Regions from separate parts of the Neobacillus sp. SM06 genome, predicted to be linked through region 2. Evidence: riboswitches for the same ligand, from Rfam matches in the RefSeq annotation. Region 2 holds a riboswitch; the other holds the start of a gene.
What was found. Region 2 has a riboswitch for cyclic di-AMP ahead of ACQYAD_RS01480 (APC family permease). Riboswitches for the same ligand answer to the same signal wherever they lie in the genome.
Positions count from the first base shown of each region.

Region 1: it holds a riboswitch for cyclic di-AMP, as region 2 does, so the genes downstream of both, ACQYAD_RS10970 (SLC13 family permease) here and ACQYAD_RS01480 (APC family permease) in region 2, are expected to answer to the same signal.

Region 1 is NZ_JBNWEO010000015.1:275,437-281,749, reverse strand. It holds gene ACQYAD_RS10975 (TrkH family potassium uptake protein) at 1-831, opposite strand, end outside; gene ACQYAD_RS10970 (SLC13 family permease) at 870-2,150, opposite strand; cyclic di-AMP (ydaO/yuaA leader) riboswitch at 2,254-2,396, opposite strand; gene ACQYAD_RS10965 (nitrate/nitrite transporter) at 2,692-4,227, shown strand; gene ACQYAD_RS10960 (NarK family nitrate/nitrite MFS transporter) at 4,415-5,716, shown strand; gene ACQYAD_RS10955 (LysM peptidoglycan-binding domain-containing protein) at 5,732-6,313, opposite strand, start outside.
Region 2 is NZ_JBNWEO010000007.1:67,559-73,871, forward strand. It holds gene ACQYAD_RS01465 (hypothetical protein) at 1-277, shown strand, start outside; partial or broken gene ACQYAD_RS01470 (thioredoxin family protein) at 290-496, shown strand; gene ACQYAD_RS01475 (DoxX family membrane protein) at 773-1,297, shown strand; gene ACQYAD_RS01480 (APC family permease) at 1,647-3,470, opposite strand; cyclic di-AMP (ydaO/yuaA leader) riboswitch at 3,712-3,850, opposite strand; gene ACQYAD_RS01485 (hypothetical protein) at 4,005-4,484, opposite strand; gene ACQYAD_RS01490 (hypothetical protein) at 5,040-5,402, shown strand; gene ACQYAD_RS01495 (hypothetical protein) at 5,826-6,158, opposite strand.

The sequences.
Region 1 (6,313 bases), on a different contig from region 2:
ACCCGCAGTTCTCGGTGTGATAGCTTGAAAAGAGGATGCAAGAATTTTTCCTAAAAAGGACAATGGCTTTAATGTTTTGGGATTCATGTATTCCAGTGCAAAAATGCCAATTGTTCCTGCAATGATTAACACAGCTGTCGTCAGCAGTACTACTTTCGTATGCAGCGATAATTTCCGCACTTGCCTGTACTCAAATAATTCGTTCAAAACAATAAACCCAATTCCGCCAAGAACAATCAATGCATCAACTGTTAAGTTAACGACCGGGTCTTGAACATAACCTGTTAAACTGCGAAAGTCACCCATAATATCAAAACCGGCATTGTTAAAAAGTGAGATTGAGTGGAAAATGCCAAAATAGATTGCTTTTCCAATGGGCATATCAAAAGAAAAACGAATAGAAAGCAACATGGCTCCAGTAAGTTCAATAACCGCAGTAAAAATTAGAATCCGTCTTGCTAATCGAACCACGCCTTCCATGGACAAATTATTCAATGACTCTTGCAGCAGGATTCTTTCTTTTAAGGAAATTCTTTTTCCCAAAAGGAAAGCAAACAAAGTGGCAAATGTCATAAATCCAAGTCCGCCTATTTGAATCATCGATAAAATAACCACTTGGCCGAAGATGGTAAACGTTGATCCAGTATCGACAACAACGAGCCCTGTAACACAAGTGGCAGAGGTTGCTGTAAAAAGCGCATTTAAAAATGATAAGCCTTTGCCATCTACTGTCGATATCGGCAAAGTTAACAAGGTTGCACCTATAAGAATAATCGCACCAAATCCCAAAACGAGTATTTTAGGAGGGTCAAAATAAAATTTTTTCCTCACTATTTTTCCTCCCAGCAATTTTCATTTACCCTATACATTTACATCAAATAACGAAAATAAACATAAACCGTTGAAATTAAAATGGAAACAATCATGATTGGAAAACCGATCACCAAAAATCGCATAAATGAAATATGATGGCCATTCTTTGAAGCAATCCCAGCAACAACTAGATTGGCGCTGGCGCCGATTAATGTGCCATTCCCGCCCAAGCACGCACCAAGGGACAAACTCCACCAAAGCGGATCCAAATTCGTAATTCCTAGAGTCCCCATTTCTTTTATGAGCGGTATCATTGTAGCGACAAATGGAATATTGTCGACAAAAGCAGAAATGAGCGCGCTCATCCACAGTACAAGAAAAGTGGTCGATTTTAATTCTCCACCTGTTAAGGACATCGCTTTTTTCGCCAGCGCCCCAATTAAACCGGTTTCGACGAGTCCCCCTACAATCACAAACAATCCAATAAAAAAGAAAAGGGTCGTCCATTCTATTTTTTCCAAGGCAACTGCCAAATATTTGTCACCGGTGACAAGGAGTAATAAAAATGCGCCAATTAACGCAATGGTCGCCGTTTCCAGATGGGTAAACTGGTGGCTAAAAAATCCGACCAACGTTAGAAAAATAATGAGCAAACTTTTTTTCAGCAAAACCGGATCCTTTAATTCTTTGTGGGCATCTTTTTTTAGTAGCTCTTCTTTGTACTTCATTGTTGTACGCAGCTGTTTGCGATAAAAAACAACTAAAAGAGCGATCGTGACAATCAAGATCAATAGATTAATGAGCGTTAAATTCTTGATAAACGCATTAAATGTTAGTCCCTTTACCGCACTGCCGATCATAATATTAGGCGGATCGCCAATCATAGTCGCCGTTCCACCAATATTTGACGCAAATACTTCCGATAACAAATACGGAATCGGACCTACTTTCAGTTGGTTTGTAATGCTTAATGTCACCGGGACAACAAGTAAAACCGTTGTTACATTGTCTAAAAAGGCGGAAGCAATAGCTGTAAAAACACTTAATGCCACTAAAATTTTAATTGGATCCCCCTTCACTTTTTGTGCTGACCAGATGGCGATATACTCAAAAACGCCAGTTTGAGCGGTTATTCCAACGATCACCATCATTCCGACAAGCAAGCCAATTGTATTGAAATCAATATAGTGAATGGCTGCTTTTTGATCAAGAATTCCTAGTGCAACCATTAGCAAGCCACCGAGCATCGCAATCGTCGTTCGATGAATTTGTTCTGAAATGATCATGGCATAAGTAAATAGAAAAATGACTAAAGCAATTAGTTCCTGTGTTCCCATTCATTTCACTCCTGTTTCTAAATCTTGCTGTTCTAGGAAGTTGTATTCTTTCCATCCATAAAGCAAAAAAACACTAGGGAACCCCTTAGTGTCTAAAACTAAGAAAACCATTTCCCTGCGCTTACGAGGTTAGCTGACGGACTCGGATTCTCAACAAACCCTACCTTAAAAAGGATTCGCCCCAAACCGGCTAAAAATTAGCCAATGTGGTTCCCCCGCTCAAATTTGATTCAGCGATCATTTCATATGTACAAGGAAAAATATACTACTCCAATGAACGAATGTAAACAATCCCTTCACACATTAAAGCCTTATTTATTGAAAAAATTTTTTCCGCTCTACCTATATGATTTATACAAAGACTGTGTTGACCAAAATTTTAATAGCGCCGAATGTAAATAGCGGCAATGTGTACAAATTTGTATCATACTTCACATCTTTCCATTTGGTTTTCTCTTTATAATAAAATCACCTTCAAGCATTGGATGATCCCTTTTTGATTGGGCAATCTACGATTAATCGGGTTAAAAGGAGGATTTTCATGAATCAAGGAACAAAACAATTAGTCATTCAAACATCGAGTCTAATTGCAGGATTTATGGTTTGGGTGCTTCTGTCTTCATTAATGCCTTTTATAAAATCGGATATCCAGTTAACATCTCCCCAGCAAGCTTGGGTGACAGCAGTTCCAGTCATTCTCGGTTCCATTCTTCGAGTGCCAATCGGGTACTGGACTAACCGCTTTGGGGCGCGTACATTATTTACAATCAGCTTTTTAGTTATGCTTGCCCCCATTTTTATCATTAGCTTCGCCAACACTTTACTTTTGCTATTGCTAGGGGGATTTCTTCTGGGTGTCGGCGGTGCAATCTTTTCGGTCGGGGTAACTTCCTTGCCTAAATACTACCCGAAAGAAAGGCATGGTTTCATTAATGGCATTTACGGTGCCGGAAATATCGGTACAGCTGTAACCTCGTTTGCCGCACCTGTTATCGCAAATGCTTTCGGATGGAGATCAACGATTAAAATTTTTCTTGTTCTTGTTCTTGTTTTTGCTCTTATAAATTTTCTTTTCGGAGACCGGCATGAGAAAAAAGTCAATAATCCATTAACAGAGCAAATAAAAGAGGTATACAAAAATCCAAAACTGTGGTTTTTAAGCTTGTTTTACTTCATTACTTTTGGAGCATTTGTTGCATTCACGATTTATCTGCCGTCTTTCTTGGTGAATCATTTTGAATTGTCAAAAGTCGATGCCGGGCTGCGGACTGCGGGATTTATCGTTGTCGCGACACTATTCCGTCCAGTCGGGGGCTGGCTTGGGGACAAAATTAACCCTTTTCTTATATTAATAGGCGTCTTTTTTGGGCTGACTTTTGCAGGATTTTTGTTATCCTTTACACCTTCCCTGCCCATTTATTCGTTCGGCAGCCTGCTCGTTTCTTTTTGTGCAGGAATCGGCAATGGGGCGATTTTTAAATTGGTACCTTTTTATTTTACGAAACAAGCAGGAATTGTTAACGGAATCGTTGCTGCAATGGGAGGGTTGGGCGGATTCTTCCCGCCATTGATTCTGACCATCCTATTTAATTTAACTGGTCATTATGCGATAGGGTTTATGTCATTGTCAGAGTTTTCCCTCGCAAGTTTAATTTTGGTTGTATGGCTGTTTTATCAGGAAAAGCTTGAAATCTCAGCAAAAATTATTAAATCAACCACAGAAGGAATTATCGTCACAGATGCTAACGGTGTCATTCAAATGGTCAATCCTGCATTTTCTAAAATTACCGGCTACTCGCAGGATGAGGTTGTAGGAAAAACGCCAAGCGTTCTTCAGTCAGGTGAGCATACTAATGAGTTTTATCACAAAATGTGGGAAAATTTACGAAGCAATGGCTCATGGCAAGGACCAATTTGGAATAAGCGAAAAAATCAAGACGTTTATTTAGAATGGTTAACCATTTCCGCTATTAAAAATGATGCAGGCGAAACTAAAAATTTTGTGGGTATGTTTAATGAGTTAAAACAAGACGTAGTAAAGGATTTAAAACCATCTGCAAAAAGGTCTTCTTCTTGAGGACCTTTTTTTAATTGATCCATCCCTCTGAGAAGATATTTTTACAACTTTATGTCCATTTCTCTCCGTTCACAGTTCGTTCACTTAAAATGTGACGTACCTCACAATCTTTCAGTGTTTCTCTCTTTTAAGATTAACAATGTAAATCGCGAATCATTTGATACTTTAAAAATTTGGAGGAAACAATATGGCAAGACTAAGTTATTGGAATCCAGAGGATGAAAAGTTCTGGAATAAAGAAGGGAAAAAACATGCCAATCGGAATCTATGGATTTCTGTTCCAAGCCTGATGTTGGCTTTTGTCGTTTGGCAAATCTGGTCAGTTGTCGCAGTTCGGTTGAATGATATCGGCTTCCATTTTTCCGAAGAGCAATTATTTACCCTAGCAGCAATTCCCGGTCTCGTTGGCGCAACCTTGCGTTTTGTCTATACTTTTGCAGTTGGAACAATCGGGGGAAAAAACTGGACAGTGATTTCAACTGCCATTTTGGCGATTCCGGCGATCGGAATAGGCTTTGCTGTTCAAAATCCTGAAACGCCTTTTTCGGTAATGCTTTTGCTTGCAGCCCTTTGCGGATTAGGCGGAGGCAACTTCTCCTCTTCATCTGCAAATATCAGTTTCTTTTTTCCAAAAAAAGAAAAAGGAACAGCGCTTGGGATTAATGGCGGTTTAGGAAATATGGGCGTGTCTGTTGTTCAATTTGTTACACCGTTAATTATTACTTCTGGAACTTTTGCATTCATTGGCGGAAATCAAGTTATAGCGAACGGCCAAAAAATCTGGCTGCAAAATGCTGCGTTCATATGGGTTATTCCAATTGCTATTCTGACGATTCTTGCCTTATTTGGGATGGACAATGTTCCAAATGCAAAACAATCTGTTGCTGATCAATTTGTAATCGTCAAAAGAAAACATACGTGGATCATGACCGTACTGTATGTTGCAACGTTCGGTTCATTTATTGGCTATTCGGCAGCCTTCCCGCTTTTACTAAAATCGCAATTTCCGGAACATATTTCATTGGCCTTTTTAGGTGCGCTTGTTGCCGCTGCTGCCCGTCCTGTCGGCGGCTGGCTTTCCGATAAAATTGGTGGGGCAAAAATTACGGCCTATGTCCTGGTCATTATGGGAATCGGTGCCGGCGGAGTCATCTTCTTTCTAAGCAGCAAACAGTTTGCTGGTTTCTTAGCAGCATTCCTTGTCCTATTTTTAGCTTCAGGTGTTGGTTCCGGATCAACGTTCCAAATGATTCCAACCATCTTTATTCCAAAAGAAGCTGCACCTGTAATCGGTTTTTCCGCCGCATTTGCAGCCTACGGTTCTTTTTTTATTCCTAAGCTTTTCGGCTGGTCTGTAAAAGCTACTGGAACACCCGTTACCGCTTTTTATTTCTTTATTGCGTTTTATTTTGTTTCTATCCTACTAAATTGGTTTTATTATCAACGGAAAACAACGGTAATACCTGAAAACATAAAACAAGCTGGATAATATCCAGCTTGTTTTTTAGTTTAATATTTTTACTTTAACTTCTTTTGTTCCCCAGTTAATAGCATCCTGTTTTGAGGAAATAAAGACATCGATTCGATTTCCCTTAATGCTGCCGCCAGTGTCAGCTGCTGTGGCAACACCATATCCTTCCACATATACTTTCGATCCAAGTGGAATGACCGATGGATCAACCGATATAACTTTTGCATCGGGGTTTGCTTTCAGGTTGACGCCGGTTGCTGTTACGCCCGAGCATCCGGCACATGAAGCTGTGTAAGCTGTAGCTTTTACCGTCATTTCTTTTGAGCTGATTTGATTGTTTACTGGAATTGGTTGTACAGTCTTGCTTTGTGCTTTCACCTCTGACTGGCTAGGTGCCACAGCTGGGACAGTTTGAACCTCCGCTCGGCTTTGAGTGTTGGCACTTGTACTGATTGCGGATTCCGTTTTACGTTCGGATTGGCTTGTTAAATTGTTTGCAACTTTATGATCAAGAATGACAAGATTTAAACCTGGACGAATTAAGTCTGAATGAAGTCGATTCCACTCTTTTAATTGAGCAACAGTTACGTTATAGTTTTCCGCTATCGCCCATAA
Region 2 (6,313 bases):
TAAGATTGATCTGCAAATATTTGACAAAGACACACATGCCGCTAAGGCAAGCGAGCTTGGGGTTGATAAATACCCTGCCATCGTCTTTGTCGATGAGGATGAAAAGGATACGGGTGTCCATTTTTACGGGATTCCTTCCGGGTATGAATTCAGCACGTTGATTGAAGATATCGTTGACGTCGCCAACAATCATACAGATTTAAGCCCGGAAACGATTGAAGCCTTGAAGCAAATTAATGAGGACGTCACACTGTCCGTCTTTATCACACCCACCTGACCATATTGTCCCCGCGCAGTTCGCGTGGCTCACCATATGGCAATGATCAATCCTCACATTAAAGGTGAGATGATCGAAGCAATGGAATTTCCGGATTTATCCAACAAGCACAATGTAATGGGCGTGCCGAAAACCGTCATCAACGATGGTAAAGCCGAGCAGGAAGGCGCAGCCCCAGAACAATTGATCTTGGCAAAAATCCAGGAAATTTTGCAGTAAAATAACCTATTGCTCATAAGCAGAATCCATGCAAACAGGGTTCTGCTTTTTTGCAAACCAAACTAACGACTACTAAGATCCAATACGAAGTTTATCCCATATACATTGGGTGGAATTCCTATTTTTTCACATTCCTAAACAAGGATCTGTTTCTTTCTTTTGCATTTAAATTTCACAATTTAGTCGACAATTGGATTTCTTTTTTGTTGCATCTGTTTATATATTTTTGCTGAAGGGAGAATTTTCTCTTCAAAAAATGATTGGGAGGAATCATTTATGCAAACTTATTCAGATGCCTTATCAAAAGTCTTTAAGGATTGGAAATCGGCAATTGTCGTTGGCGTTTTCACGATTGCACGGGTGATTTACGGATGGGCATGGTTTGAAGCCGGCTGGGAGAAATTAGCGTGGTTAAGTGATGGAAAGCTGAACGCGCAGGGTAAAATCCAAGGGCTGGTCGCCGCCATTGGTCCGAATGCCCAACGTTTTGACCCGCTCGGCATAAACAAGACGTTCGCCTGGATAGCCGACAATATCTTTTTGAATATGCCTGCCTTTACTGATTTTCTCGTTGTAGCTTTTGAACTCCTAATTGGATTGGTAATCATTTTTGGATTTAAAGTCTTCTGGGGTGCATTAGTGGCAATGTTCTTGAATTTACAATTCATTGCCGCCGGCTCCTTTAACAACTTCGGCTACATTTGGACCAACTTGGCTTTAATGAAATGGGCAAAATATTTCGAAGCTGTGGGTATTGATGGCTATTTAAGAGTAAAAAAAGGAAAAAATTTATTGAAGTAAATTGGATTTATCCTATAAAAATATCTCCATAGCCAACAGACAACGGAGCTCTTGGTCGTTGTCTGTTGGCTACAATAAATCCGTTCTAGTTATCGAAAAAACCATTTATTTTAATAAAAAAAAAGGTGATCCCATAGAGGCTGCAAGTCTTCGTTTTTTAAACAATTGTCACAAATGATCAGTACGAATGACTCTCCATTTTTATGATTCTCTTTACCGCTGCCACAAATCGAACATACTTGCTCCATGCTTTGCGCCCCTTAATAAATGTATATTACTAGTTTTTCCTGGCTATTCTTTTTTATTCATCACAAAAAGCCCAATGGCTTCACCATTGGACTTTTCTTATTTAATCATTTAAACGAAATGGAACGGTAGCGACAACCACGTCTTTTCTTGCAAAAAGGATCGCACGGATCCGAAATGCTGATTGATTGTGTAAAAGGCGATGCCACCATTTTCGTGTTATAAACTCAGGTAAGAGCACAGTGATTTTCATTTTTTTACCATACCGATTTTCAGCGCGTCCGATAAATTCAATTAACGGCTTAATAACAGTACGGTAACGCGAAACGACGACTACCAAGCGCACTCCTGGATTCCACTTTTCCCATTTTTCCTCCATTTTTTTCGCATCTTCTGGAGAAAAAGCCACATAAAACGCTACAACATTCGGAGTAAGGGATTTTGCAAAGGCAATGGTTGATACTACCACTTTATGAATACCTGCCACGGGAATGATGATTACGGTATCCGCTGTCTCAATTGGCGCTGTTAAATCGACTTTCAGTTGCTTCGCCACATTTTGATAATGATGGTTAATTTGAGTGATCAACAACAATAAGAGCGGGGTGATGATAATGACGATCCAGGCCCCTTCTTGAAATTTAGTTATACTAAAAATGATGACAACGAAGAATGTGACAACTGCTCCCACTCCATTAATGAAAGCTTTCCGTTTCCATTTTTGAGACTTTTCTCTGCTCCATTTTAAAACCAACCCTATTTGCGCCATCGTAAAAGACAAGAACACGCCGATCGCATATAAAGGAATCAACGCTTCCGTTCTGCCACGAAATACAATTAATAAGATACTCGATAATACACCGAGTGTAATGATTCCATAGTTAAAAGCCAACCTTTCCCCTCGATTACTGAACATCCTCGGCATATTCTTATCTTGTGCCATAATCGATGCCAGAATAGGAAATCCATTAAAACTTGTATTCGCCGCCAATATTAAAATCAGCATAGTGGCAAACTGAATGATATAGAAAAATACTCCCCTGCCAAAAGCATCCGCTGCAACCATTGATAAAACAGTCTTCGTCCCTGTTGGATCCGGTTGAATCGAATAAGCTTGCGAAAGAATGGTCACGCCGCCAAAAATTACTGCCAGTAACGCACCTAATGTGAGCATTGTCCTTTTAGCATTTCTCTGAGCCGGATTTCGAAAATGCGGTACAGCATTGGAAATTGCTTCAATCCCGGTGACTGCTGAACATCCTGATGAGAAGGCCTTTAACAAAACAAACCACGTCAAGCTGGCTGGGATTTCAGTAGGAATGGAAACGCGGTAGGCTGCCGATCCTGCACCCGTTGCCCAATCAAATAAGCCTTTTCCAACCAGAGCAATCATACAAAAAATAAATAAATACGTAGGCAAGGCAAATACGTTTCCCGATTCCGATGTCCCGCGAAGATTCATCCAGACCATAAACCAAGTAAAAAGAAGTCCGATCGGAACAATCCATTGGGCTAAAGCCGGAAAAGCTGACGTAATCGCAAGTACACCCGCAGAGACCGAAACAGCAACCGTTAAGGTGTAGTCGATCAACAACGATACGCCTGCCAAACGACCCCACATCACCCCTAAGTTTTCTTTTGCAACCATATAGGCTCCCCCGCCCTGGGGATATGCATCGATCACTTGCCGATAACTAATAATGAGAATCGTAATTAGCAAAATAATAGCAGCTGCAATCGGCAAGGAAAAAGAGAATGCAAAGGCTCCAACTGTTGCAAGTTCAAGCAAAATCATTTCCGTTCCATAAGCGACTGATGAAAGAGCATCCGATGATAGAATCGGTAGAGCCTTCCATATCGGCATTTTTTCACCTTCTGCTTCTTCGGATTTCAACGGACGGCCAAATAGTAACCGTTTAAATGTCATGATCGTTCACCTTTCCTAATGTATCCCCATATTCTTGGCATTAAATAAATATAAGTTTGCCAAATAATCCATCTTAACTGAGTACAACATTTTTTGTTTTCGTTAATTCACTAATGACCCCTTCCCTTTAGCAGACATCCTTTTAAAATTTTGACAATAAAAAAAGGCCACACAAAATGAAAAATGTCTTTTTTTGTAAAAAAATACACAAAAAAAGCACCTTTCAAAAGGTGGTCTTCTGACCTCCTTCGCTTTTAGCCGACGAAGTTAGCTGACGGGTTAGGATGGCGAAAGAGTTTACATCCCTTCTACGAATTAGTAGAATTAACCCCAAAAAAGTGGTTCCTCCGTTCCCTTTCAGGATTAGGCGAATATGAAATTGCTTCCTTTGAGCATGATATTACTCCGAAGAAACCATCTTGTAAAGGATAAAAATAACGCAAAAACAAACGAATGAATTGAATGGGGTCGAATAAAACGTTTTCACTTCAAAAAAACTTGATCCTGCTCTTCCTTACACTATTTTTTACAATTTCAAAGCGTTTGCTCCCTAATTCTTTTTGTTTTTTCGTATAAATACTGTACGCCATATAATAAATACGCTTTGTAGTGCAGGTAGATAAAAAACTGAAAATGATTTAACCGATTGAGAGCGACAATTTTTAATTTTTTAAGAATATCAATCAAAAGAAAGGCAAAGAACCCATCTGAAATAACATTGAGCAAGACAAATTTTTTGAAGTTTCCGTAAGAAGATTTAAGCAGCCACATCGAAACCGGCATATATGGACCAATACTAAAGGGGAGCTCATCCTTTAGAAATGATTTTCGCCGATCGTAAAATTTCCACCACTTTCTCTTATGGCCATACAGATGATTTAGGATCTCAAAAACAACAATAAAAACGCCTGCAACAGAATAACGCTTTAGACTACGCTTTCCCATAAAGATTAACGATAACCAAGGAATCATAATAATTGACAGATTAAACAGAAAATGCCTCTTCGATACCATAAACGATTTCACCTCATTCTTCTTTTCTATTCCCTTTTAAAATGCCCAAAACCATTAAAAAATACCAAATTTTGAAGTGATCCTTTCTTATCCCAACTAAATCCAAAGTCCGGGTGATCACCTGCGTCGAAAAGCTTTTTAATGACCCTTTCCTTTTATGCAGTAGTTCCATATATAAAAAGAGAGAAAACGAATAGGAGTTGATTCAATGTCCGGCTTGGTAAAATTAACGAAGGATTTTCCAATGATGAATGATGGTTTAATGTTACAGCTTTCCGGCTATATGTCTCGATTTTGCTGAAGGTAGCATACGAAGATGGAATTGTTGTGAATGGATGAGGTTACAAAATGGTCAGTACATAAGAGCTTATTCCCAGTTAAGCGAAGATCTGGTGTACATAGAAGGAAGAGCCAAAAAGGCATTGGCCAAAAGTACGGTCAAACACGAGTCAATAAATTGGTAACAAAGGGGTTCTTACCGCTGAGGTCACGCCTAGGTTTTCCTCACCTTTTATATTGCCCATACGTATCCTAACTATCGGGAGGTGAAATGCAGTGGCTACAAGCAATGCAATTGTATATGTTGGGCAAATGGGGGCAGACACATTTACTCAAGCTTTAAATGGTGTATTATATACAGAGAATCAAATTGGCTTTATGGCAGATCGAATTTTATGGACTGAAGGACAAATCGGTGAAATGGCGAACCGTATTGTCTATGTAACAGAATTTAGTCAATTTAACACAATAAAAGCAATGTATATGGTGATGTCAATGTCTTTTATGGGTATGGACTCCACAATGAACAATATGTTCAAATATGCGATCACCGTGAACCCGGTTAGTTATATTCCTTGGTTGAGGTCAGTTCCTTATCAGACAGGACAGTATTTTCCCTCTCCTTTTTATGATAGATAGTATTAAAAAATGGAAATCCGGTGAAGCGGATCTTTTCAAAGGATTCCGCTTTTTCCCTTTTGATTCAATCTTGTACATCCCTAGTCGATGATAATCATCATATTGACAAAACTCGAAGTTTTTTGAATCAAGATCTATTTTACAGCATTCTGGAAAATGGTCGGTATTTCTGGCCATTTTCAAATAAGCCTCCGATTCAATGATAACTTGCGTTTATCATTCTATTTTAACAGATTTAATGCGGCCAGGGAGAGGCAGCTATTACTCTTCTGTATACTGCTCCCCACAAGCCGTATGTGGTTTGTCAGTGCATTTTTATAAAAAACGGGAAGTACTCTGAATGGTTTTATTCTTGGAGGAGTCTCTGCAGCGGGATTTGTTAATCATTCAGTATCGAGGTTTCAGTAAAAGATTTTAAAAAGATTAGCCAAAATACACTCTGACAACCCCTTCTTTTTGAGCTGTTTCTAAACAGCCTTGTATAAAAGTTTGGATTTGCTTTTGATCCCACTCCAAGAATTCATTGCCTGAGAAGGAAGCAGCATTCTTGTTGAAAAATTGTTTGCAAGCTTGCAAAGACTTTTCCATTTGTTGTTTTGAAAAAGTGGAACTGCGGCCTGAACCGCTAACTCCTGCATAGGATGTAACTGATTCAAGTAAATTGTACAGAATAATCGCATTACGATTCCCCATGCTGAAACGGGCATAAGCAATTTCTTCACCTTTTTTATTGTATCCTGAAATATCGTGCCCCATAAAAATGATCCTCCTTAAAAAGTAGATTTGCGAAGCAAAAAAGTTTACATAGCTATTTTTAAGTATAGAAAATCATTTAATTGATTACCTTCACCTTCTTTCAGGTTTGTTTTTTTATTTAAAAAAATTTCATAAACACAGTTTGGGAGAAAAAG